2 regions of the Planococcus sp. APC 3906 genome follow, and region 2 is predicted to be linked to the other one. Evidence: riboswitches for the same ligand, from Rfam matches in the RefSeq annotation. Region 2 holds a riboswitch; the other holds the start of a gene.

Region 1 (4,865 bases), on a different contig from region 2:
TCCCGGACAGTATGGGCAAATGCGTGTGCATGCAGCTGCGGCAGAACAGCCATTTTCTTCGCCAATTCTTTCGCTCCGAATTCGCGGATAGCTCGCCCTTCAATTTCAACCATTCCACTTTTGGCCGGCAGCACACCGCTGATCAATTTCATCATAGTGGATTTTCCGCTGCCGTTCGGACCTAAAATACCCAGCATCTTGCCTTTCGGCACTTCGAAAGTAACGCCTTTAACAATGGTCTTGTCTCCATAGCCGCCGGTAAGTTCCGTTATTTTCAGCATGTTAAGCCACTCCTTTGCGCTGCCGGAAAAAGATGAAGGCAAAGACCGGCGCGCCAATAAATGCAGTAATTACGCCAATTGGCAATTCTGTAGGGGAAATGATCGTCCGCGATACAAGATCACAGACGATGAGCAACGCTGCTCCATTGATAAAAGACAGCGGCAGCACATGGCGGTGGTCCGAGCCCCATACGAGGCGCACCATATGCGGTACGACGAGGCCGACAAAACCGATGGTGCCCGAGACAGCGACAGCTGCTCCTGTCAGCACCGAACCGCTGATCAAAATCATCATCTTGCGCTTTTTCACATCGACTCCGAGGTGCTGCGCCCGTTCTTCTCCGAACAGCATGGCATTCAACTCCCTGCGGTTGAGCCACAGGATAAACGAGCCGATCAAGATGAATGGCAACGCCATTTGGACAAACGGCCAGCCGCGCATCGAAACGCTGCCGAGGAGCCATCCGATAATCTGGCGCAGCTCTTCACCGGTCAAAGCAATCATCAGCGAGATGAGCGAACCGAGAAATGAACTGAAAATGATGCCGGTCAAAATAACAGTTTCCATTTTCATTGCCTTGTCCACCAGCTTCGCAAACGCCATCACGGCGAGCATCGTCAAAAGTGCTCCTAACATGCTCATGACAGGCAATGTGTAAATGCCGAGAAAAGGGATGGAAATGCCGAAAAAGAGTGTCATCACGGCGCCGACTGAGGCACCGGAAGACACTCCTAACGTGTAGGGATCGGCCAATGGATTTTTGAGAAGCCCTTGGAATGCTGCACCCGCAATGGCCAGCGCGGCGCCGACAAGACCTGCCAGCACCACACGGGGCATGCGGATATTCCATAATATATTAGCTGCTCCTTCATCCGATGCCGGATTCCAAATGACAACCGGCGATATCGACACCGTCCCGACCGTTACTCCCAGCACCACGGCGCCTCCCAAAAGAAAAAGAGAGACGAAATAGGCAATTACTTTTTTACTCACTGAAAACCTCTGGATAAACCGTTTTTGCCAATTCCATCAAACCTGCCGTCAATCGCGGGCCTGAACGGGTTACTTGGTCTGAATCCACGTTATAAACTTCTTCTTCTTTCACTGCGGCTACTTCGGCAAAGCCGCTGCGTGCTTTAATTTTTTCTACAGCATCGGGCACATAGGCACCTTCTGTTGAGATGATCACTTCAGGATTCGCATCAACAATCGCTTCTGGATCCATGCTGACCCATCCTTCCTGATCGGCAGCGATGTTTTCAGCATTGATGATATCCAGCATTTCGTCGATGAACGTCCCGCTGCCCGTTGTGTAAATATCCGGTGTGCTTCCGACTTCGACAAATACGGATTTCGGTTCTTCAACCGCGCTTGCTTGTTCTTTTACTTCCGCTACTTCTGCTTCCATGTCAGACACCAATGTTTCCGCTTCTTCTGTTGCGCCAGTCGCTTGGCCGATGATCGAGATCGTTTCATACACTTCATCAAAACTGGTCGCTTCTTGCACCACATAAACCGGAATACCCGCGTCGCGAACTTGCTGAAGCCCCGCTTCTCCTACAGCAACTCCGGACTCATGCGCCAATACCACGTCCGGATTCAAGCTGATGATTTTTTCAACATTGAATTCCTGCCCGCCGATTTTCTCAACTTCTGCAGTTTCTTTCGGATAATTATCAAAATCAGACACGCCGACCATTTTGTCGCCAAGCCCAAGTTCATAAGCAATTTCTGTATTTGAAGGAATCATCGAGACAATCGCCTTCGGCTCTTCTTCAATTATCACTTCTTCGCCAACTGCGTCCGTCAATGTCACCGGGAATTCAGCTTCTCCCGCTGCCGGTGTTTCTGCCGGTGCAGTTTCTTCCTGTGCCGGTGCCGCTTCTTCTCCGCACCCTGCCAATAATAATGCCGCCAAACCTGTACTTAATCCAACTTGCCAAATCTTCTTCATCTGTGAAATCCTCCGTTTCTATTTTGAAAAGCGCAAGCGCCTGTCCAGTCCCGACAGGCTTAAGGCGAATCGCCGAAGCGGCGTATTTTGCCGCACAGGCGAGGCGGCTTAAGACCCCGAGGGACTAGGCGCTGCGTTTTTCAACAAAAAAATAAATCCCCCGCATATTCTGCGAGGGATTGAAAGGACGACATAAAAAAGCATGTACATCCAGCCGGTCCTCGCAGGCTATGTGGGCGTTGTCATAAAGGCAGGTCTCCTGGCTTGTGATCATCGCTTGCTGCGCCTTCCCAAAGTTTTGCTTCAGTGGCTTTGTTGCAGCTTGCTCTCACTTACAGTGGCGGGACCGCGCCGGAATCGAACCGGCTTCCCTTTTAACTCATGTTCTTAGACATAAGCACCTTTATGAATGAATATTCGATTGCCTTACACCAATAGTATACACGAAAAACTTTTCGTGTCGCTTACATTTTTTCCGGAGCGGAGACGCCGACAAGCTTCAAAGCATTGGCAATTGTCGTTTTCACTGCCGTAATGAGCGCCAATCGTGCACGTGTCATGTCTTCGTCTGAAGTGTCGAGGACTTTATTGGCATTATAGAAGCTGTGGAAGTTTGCCGCCAGCTCATGGATATACGTTGTGACGCGGTGCGGAGCACGCTGTTTCGCAGCATCTGCCACGACTTGCGGGAAATCACCGATTTTCTTCAGAACATCGATTTCTTTTTCCGAAGCCAAGAGGCTCAAATTGTCAGTTGATGCGGTGAAGCCTTGTTCTTCCGCTTGGCGCAGGATCGAGTTGATGCGCGCGTGCGCATATTGCGAGTAATAGACCGGGTTCTCGTTGGATTGCGAAACAGCCAAATCCAAGTCAAAGTCCATATGCGAATCGCCTGAGCGCATCGCGAAGAAATAACGGACAGCATCCAAGCCGACCAATTCCACCAATTCACGCATCGTCACCGCTTTGCCGGTACGTTTGCTCATCTTCATCTTTTCGCCGTCTTTGTACAATTGCACCATCTGGATGATGCTCACTTCAAGCGTGTCGCGGTCGTAGCCCAATGCTTCAATCGCCGCTTTCATGCGTGGGATATAGCCATGATGGTCCGCTCCCCAAATGTTGATCAGCTTATCGAAGCCGCGCGACAATTTGTCTTCGTGGTAAGCGATATCCGGCAATAGATACGTGAATGAGCCGTCGTTTTTGATCAATACACGGTCTTTGTCATCGCCGAATGTAGTCGAACGGAACCAAGTTGCCCCGCCTTCTTCAAAAATGTGGCCATTAGCGCGCAGCTTGTCCAATGCGATTTCGATTTCGCCTTTTTCATACAAAGACGTTTCCGAGAACCAGACGTCGAATTCGACGCGGAAATCAGCCAAATCTTTCTGCAATTTCGCAAGTTCCACTTTTAAGCCATGCTTGCGGAACGCTTCGAAACGGTCTTCTTTCGACAAGGACACGAATTTATCGCCGTGTTCTTTGACCAATTCTTCTGCGATGTCTTTGATATCCTGCCCGCGGTAGCCGTCTTCCGGCATGTTCAGCTCTTGGCCAAGCGCTTCAAAATAACGCGCTTCGATCGACCACGCCAAATTGTTGATTTGGTTGCCTGCATCGTTTATGTAGTATTCGCGTGACACGTCATAGCCGGCCATATCCAAAACGTTGCATAACGAATCGCCGACAGAAGAACCGCGTGCGTGCCCCAAATGGAGGTCGCCTGTCGGATTTGCCGAAACGAATTCCACTTGAATGCGTTCGCCGCCGCCTGATGTGCTGCGACCGTAATCTGCTTTCTGCTCAAGGACCAATTTTACAACGTCCTGCAAATAATCTTTTTTGATCGTGATGTTGATGAATCCAGGACCAGCGATTTCGATTTTCTCGATGTTCGCCGCTTCTTTGTCGACGTTTTCAACGATTGCTTCCGCAATGACACGCGGCGCTTTTTTAGCTACGCGCGCCAACTGCATCGCGATATTCGTCGCATAGTCGCCGTTCGCTTTGTCTTTCGGTGATTCCAGGAAAACATCCACCGGTTCTGCCGTCAATTCTGCTTTTTGAACTGCCTCGCTGATTGCTTGTTTGATTGCGTGCTGCACTTTTTCTACTGCATTCATTGTTTGCCCTCCGTAAATTGAATTTCCATTTCGTATTCGCCAACGTGACTCGAGCCCATCGCCAAATCGTAGCGGACTTTAAAATGTGCGTCGCTGGCCGAAAGTTCATGCGCTTTCGTCGTCAGCATGAACGAGCCGTGTTCGTTCGTTAAATTGCCAGTCTGTTCTGTATGCAATAAAAACGGCAGCCGCATCTGCAGGCCTCCGCTTCTCATAATCACGGCATCATGTTCCCCGATCTTCACTGTGGTCTTGATGTCCAGTTCATCCTGCCGCTCCTCATACTGCAAGTAACGCCGGTCATTTTTCACCGTCATCGTTCCTTCAGACCACATTTCAATCGTCTGTTCTTCCACGTCCGGCTGGCGGATTATGGTCGTCAGTTTGATTTTTACCAATTTTCTCATGCCGCCCCGCCTCCTTTAAGTAATAGCCTTTCCATTATAGCTCGATTCCGCGCTTGTTTTCAATTAAGGCTTTGGCGGAATATGCACAAAACACCC
Region 2 (4,865 bases):
CTGGGATTTCAGCACGCTAAAAAGCGAGTCGGAAGGCGCGGCTTGGGATTTTTACCGGGAAGCTGCCAACTATTCGGCACCCGGCAGCATCGTTCTCGATATCGGGACCGGTGGAGGAGAAAATGTGATGAGGCTGGCGGAATCTTGTGCTTTGGTCGTCGGAATCGATTTGTCCGAAGCGATGGTGGAAACCGCGCGTTCCAATGGGGAAAAGGCGAACTGCCGGAATGTGCGTTTTTTGCAAATGGCAGCGGAAAGCCTCCATTTTCCGGAAGGCTTTTTTGATATGGCCACCAGCCGCCATTGCCCGTATAATGCCGCTGAAGCAGCACGCGTGCTGAAAGCAGGCGGCATATTCCTGAGCCAGCAAGTAAGCGAAGGGGACAAAGAAAATTTGAAACAGGCATTCGGCCGTGGGCAAGCGTTCGGGCAACGGGACGGAATGCTGAAGGAACGATACATAAAAGAATTAGAAGAAGTTGGGTTTTCAGGCATTGAAAGCGATGACTACGATGCTGTTGAATATTACCAGGAGCCGGAAGACTTGCTGTTTCTGCTGCAGCATACGCCGATCATCCCGAATTTCGGGGAAGAGCCGCAAGACATGGAAACGTTCAACAAATTCATCTTGCAGAATCAAACTTCAAAAGGCATCCGCACCAATTCCAAGCGGTTTTTGTTAAAAGCGTATAAAAAGGAGTAGGAGAAATGAAAAGAATCATGGCTGGCGAATTGATTTACCATCTGGCAGAGCCAGCTTCAGAACCCTGGAAGACGGTGGTTTTGTACCACGGCTGGGGCGGAAGAGTTGAGAGCTATCAAGCTTTTGCGGGAATTTTGGTCGAGCAGGGCTTCCGTGTGGCGGTGCCGGAAATCGTCTACAACGATACAAGAAAACCGGTGAAAAATCCGTTTGAAATGGAAACGGTCCAGACGTATTTCTGGAAAGCCATCACAGAAAGCATTGAAGAATTCGGAACGCTGCAGAAAGTTCTTGGCGTGCCGGAAACTGAAATCGTTCTGATCGGCAGCTCGATGGGTGGTTTTATCGCTGCCGGCATTTTTGCACGCCATCCGCGCATTGCAGGTTTTGCGAGTATCAATGGTTCCGGCGCATTCGTACTGACGGAACAGATATTCCGCGAACGCCAAGACCGCTCACCGATGGATGAGCAAACGGCAATGTTGCTGAAAGGTTTCGATCCCATGGAAGTGCGTCCGGGCAAAGGAGCTGTGCTGCTGATCAACGGGGAACTGGACCGGACAGTGCCGCTCGAAGGACACGCAGCTTATTACAGGCATTTGACCGAAGAGTTTCAGCATCAACAAGCCGACAGCAAAATTTTTGAAGGAACAGGCCATCGATTTACCGGTGAGATGGAGGAGGCCGTGCTGGATTGGCTGCAGGAATTTACATAAAGAGAGGGATTCATATGCAATTCACAAAACAGAAGATGGACAAAGCAACTGCAGCGGAAATATTGGGCTGGAGCTATGAAGAGCCTTACGATTTCTACGATAACGAGGCAAGCGAAGACTCGCTTAGCGAACTTTTAGACGGTTCTTATGAAGCAGTCTACGGGAACGGAGAATTAGTCGGCTTCCTCTGTGCCGGAAGAGCTGCCCAAGTTCCAAAAGGCATCGCTGCGGGCATTTATCCCGAAGGATTCATCGATATCGGACTCGGCATGCATCCTGAATTGACGGGGCAGGGCAATGGCCAGCGATTCTTCGGCTACGCGGCATCCGTTATCCAAAGCGAACATCCGGAGCTTTGCCTTCGGTTGACCGTAGCGGAATTCAATGCGCGGGCAATCCACCTTTACAAAAAATTCGGCTTTGTGGAAACGCGGAAGTTCAGCACGGATTTCGCTGAATTTATTGTCATGGAGCATCATGACCAGAGAATATTTACGTAACGTCAGTGTTCTAGAAGGCCAGATGGCGCCGTGAAAACGGAGCTTGTAAAAGGAAACAAAGTGGTTTATAGTTTGAACATACGATATTTAGTATATTGTATACATATAAACACCATATATGGTAACGCCAATAAGAATGGTGCCTGAAAAGGCTTAAAAGGGAATCCGATGAAAAACCGGAGCTGTACCCGCAACTGTAAGTGCTGACGCAAGCTATGGCAATCCACTGTCCAACGGACGGGAAGGACATAGCGGAGGATGACGCACGAGCCAGGAGACCTGCCATTGTTATCAGTTAAGATCTTCTCCGGGAGCTGGGAAGGGTAACGAAGGTACTCTGCGCGATGCAGCCGGCTTTTTCTGCTGTTCCGAAGATTATTCTGCGTTTACAAACCCATCCTCTCCCTGAGAGGATGGGTTTTTTTATTTGGTAAATTGAAGTTTGGAGGCAATCCGCATGGCAAAACACATTGCAGCAAACATATCGAGGACGATTCAGACCCGGCTGGTGCTGCCGCCCGACACAAACCACATGGGCACGATTTTCGGCGGCGCGGTGCTCAGCTATATCGATGAAATCGCGGCGATCACCGCGATGAAGCACAGCGGCAAAGCCGTCGTGACCGCATCCATCGACACCGTCAACTTCCTGTCATCCGCCCGTGTCGGCGACATCTTGCTGCTTGAAGGCGTCGTCGTCTCAACGGGCCGGACGTCGATGGAAGTCTACGTCAAAGCCGAATGCCAGAGCGTGAAAAACCGCACGAAAACCTTGACAACGACCGCGATCCTGACGATGGTCGCCGTCGACGAAAACGGCAAACCGTCTCCGGTTGAAGGCGTCGTGCCGGAAACCGACAGCGAAAAGCAATTGTTCCAAAGCGCTCAGGAACGCAAAGAGCGGCGCATGAAAATCAACGAATTTGCGAAGGAGTTGTGCTGATATGAAAATCATAGAAGATACAGGATTGGAAGGCGTTTTAACGGCGCTGGAACGTGCACAGGAGAAGTTCGGACTGCAGACCGGGGAGCTTGCCGGCAAACTCACGGCGCTGGGCAATGCGAAAGCGAGAAAAGAGCAGGCGATCGGCTATGCATTGGACCGCATCTCGATGGAGGAACCGGATTGGACGTTTGTCGCGGCCCATTTATACTTGAATGACTTATACGAAGCGGCCGCTGCCAGCCGAAGCTACGACGCGTCTTCGAAATACGGCGATTTTTATGGCTTGATCCGCCACTTGACGGAAATCGGCATTTATTCCGGCGATCTGCTGGAAAGCTATGCGCAGGAGGAAATCAGCTTGCTCGGCAGCGAAATCGATGCGGAGCGGGATTTGTTATTTACGTATATCGGCTTATTCCTGCTGGCAGACCGTTATTTGGCGAAGGATTACGAAGGCGCGGTGTTTGAACTGCCACAGGAACGCTTTATGGTCATCGCGATGGCGCTGATGCAGAACGAGCCGAAAGAAAAACGCATGTCGCTTGTTAAAGAAGCGTATTGGGCGATGAGCAACTTGTACATGACGGTGGCGACACCGACGCTGTCGAATGCCGGCAAGAGCTTTGGCCAGCTGTCGTCGTGCTTTATCGATACGGTAGATGATTCACTCGATGGCATTTACCTGAATAACTGGGACATCGCGCGCCTCAGCAAGGACGGAGGCGGCATCGGCGTTTATTACGGCAAGGTGCGGGCAATGGGGTCTGATATAAAAAAATTCAAAGGCAATTCTTCCGGCGTCATTCCGTGGATCCGGCTTGTCAACGACACAGCAGTGAGCGTCGACCAGCTGGGCCAGCGCCAGGGGGCTGTGGCGATTTACCTGGATGTGTTCCACAAAGACATCATGAACGGCTTTTTGGACTTGAAAACGAATAACGGCGATGAGCGCCGGAAAGCGCATGATATTTTCACAGGTGTCGCGATTCCGGATTTGTTCATGGAAAAATTGAAGGAAACCGATGAGCAAGGCCGCAGCACCGGTGAATGGCATACATTCTGCCCGCATCAAGTGAAGCAGACGATGGGCTGGCAAGACGGGGCTGGGAATGCGCTCGGGCTGGAGGATTTTTACGACGAGGCCGATGTGAAGCATTTCACCGAGAAATACGAAGAAGCGGCTGCCCATCCGTTATTGCCGCGGAAAACGTACCGGGCGATGGACATCATGGCGCGCATCATGGTGTCGCAGCTCGAAACCGGCACGCCGTATATGTTCTACCGCGACGAAGTCAACCGCCAGAATCCCAATAAGCATTTGCGCGGCAAGGGGCTGACGTCGATTTACTGCAGTAATTTGTGTTAATTCTTAGCACCTTCAGTCAGTAATGGCTGTCGAAAACCCATCTAAACGGGGAAACACTTATAGAGAAGTCAATCCCGTGCTAAATCTCTTTAATTTTGAAGGTTGAAAAGTAATAGAGCATAATAAGGGAAAAACCAAATGAGGTGATCATATGGTTAATCCTTTTGGCTTTATATACGTTACAACAAATCAAATTAACAATATGAAGTATATTGGAAAGTGCATATATGGACGGAAAAATAATTGGGAAACTTATATGGGATCAGGTCTTTATCTTAAACGAGCTATAAAAAAATATGGGTTGGAGAACTTTACTAGAGCCATACTTGCAGAAGCCAACTCACCTGAAGAACTCAATGCATTGGAGGAATACTACATTTTATTTTATAAAGCAGTAGAATCTCCTGAGTATTACAATGTCAAATTCACTTCTATTGGTGGAGATGTTTTCACAACGAATCCTAACAAGGAGTCAATAAGAGTGCAAAGAGTTCTACAGATGTCTGGTATAAAGAATCATCAGTATGGCAAAACTAAAAGCCAAAAAATGATTGATTCTGTTAAAAAAGCAAATTCCAGAGCAGTAATGATTGACAATGTAGAGTACTCATCAGGTAGGGAAGCGGCCAAACTC

The links. A riboswitch is a leader RNA that binds a small molecule or an ion and turns the genes downstream of it on or off. The one in region 2 is predicted to bind cobalamin.
Region 1: linked by a shared signal. The riboswitch ahead of QMA09_RS06105 (ABC transporter substrate-binding protein) and the one ahead of QMA09_RS05485 (acyl-CoA thioesterase) in region 2 are both predicted to bind cobalamin.

What each region holds. Positions count from the first base shown of each region.
Region 1 is NZ_JASDCW010000007.1:35,473-40,337, reverse strand. Features, by position in the region: gene QMA09_RS06115 (adenosylcobinamide amidohydrolase) at 1-281, opposite strand, end outside; gene QMA09_RS06110 (FecCD family ABC transporter permease) at 283-1,260, opposite strand; gene QMA09_RS06105 (ABC transporter substrate-binding protein) at 1,268-2,236, opposite strand; cobalamin riboswitch at 2,469-2,656, opposite strand; gene argS (arginine--tRNA ligase) at 2,701-4,362, opposite strand; gene QMA09_RS06095 (YwiB family protein) at 4,359-4,769, opposite strand.
Region 2 is NZ_JASDCW010000006.1:59,211-64,075, reverse strand. Features, by position in the region: gene QMA09_RS05500 (class I SAM-dependent methyltransferase) at 1-703, shown strand, start outside; gene QMA09_RS05495 (alpha/beta hydrolase) at 709-1,419, shown strand; gene QMA09_RS05490 (GNAT family N-acetyltransferase) at 1,434-1,919, shown strand; cobalamin riboswitch at 2,040-2,220, shown strand; gene QMA09_RS05485 (acyl-CoA thioesterase) at 2,377-2,862, shown strand; partial or broken gene QMA09_RS05480 (ribonucleotide reductase N-terminal alpha domain-containing protein) at 2,864-4,228, shown strand; gene QMA09_RS05475 (hypothetical protein) at 4,383-4,865, shown strand, end outside.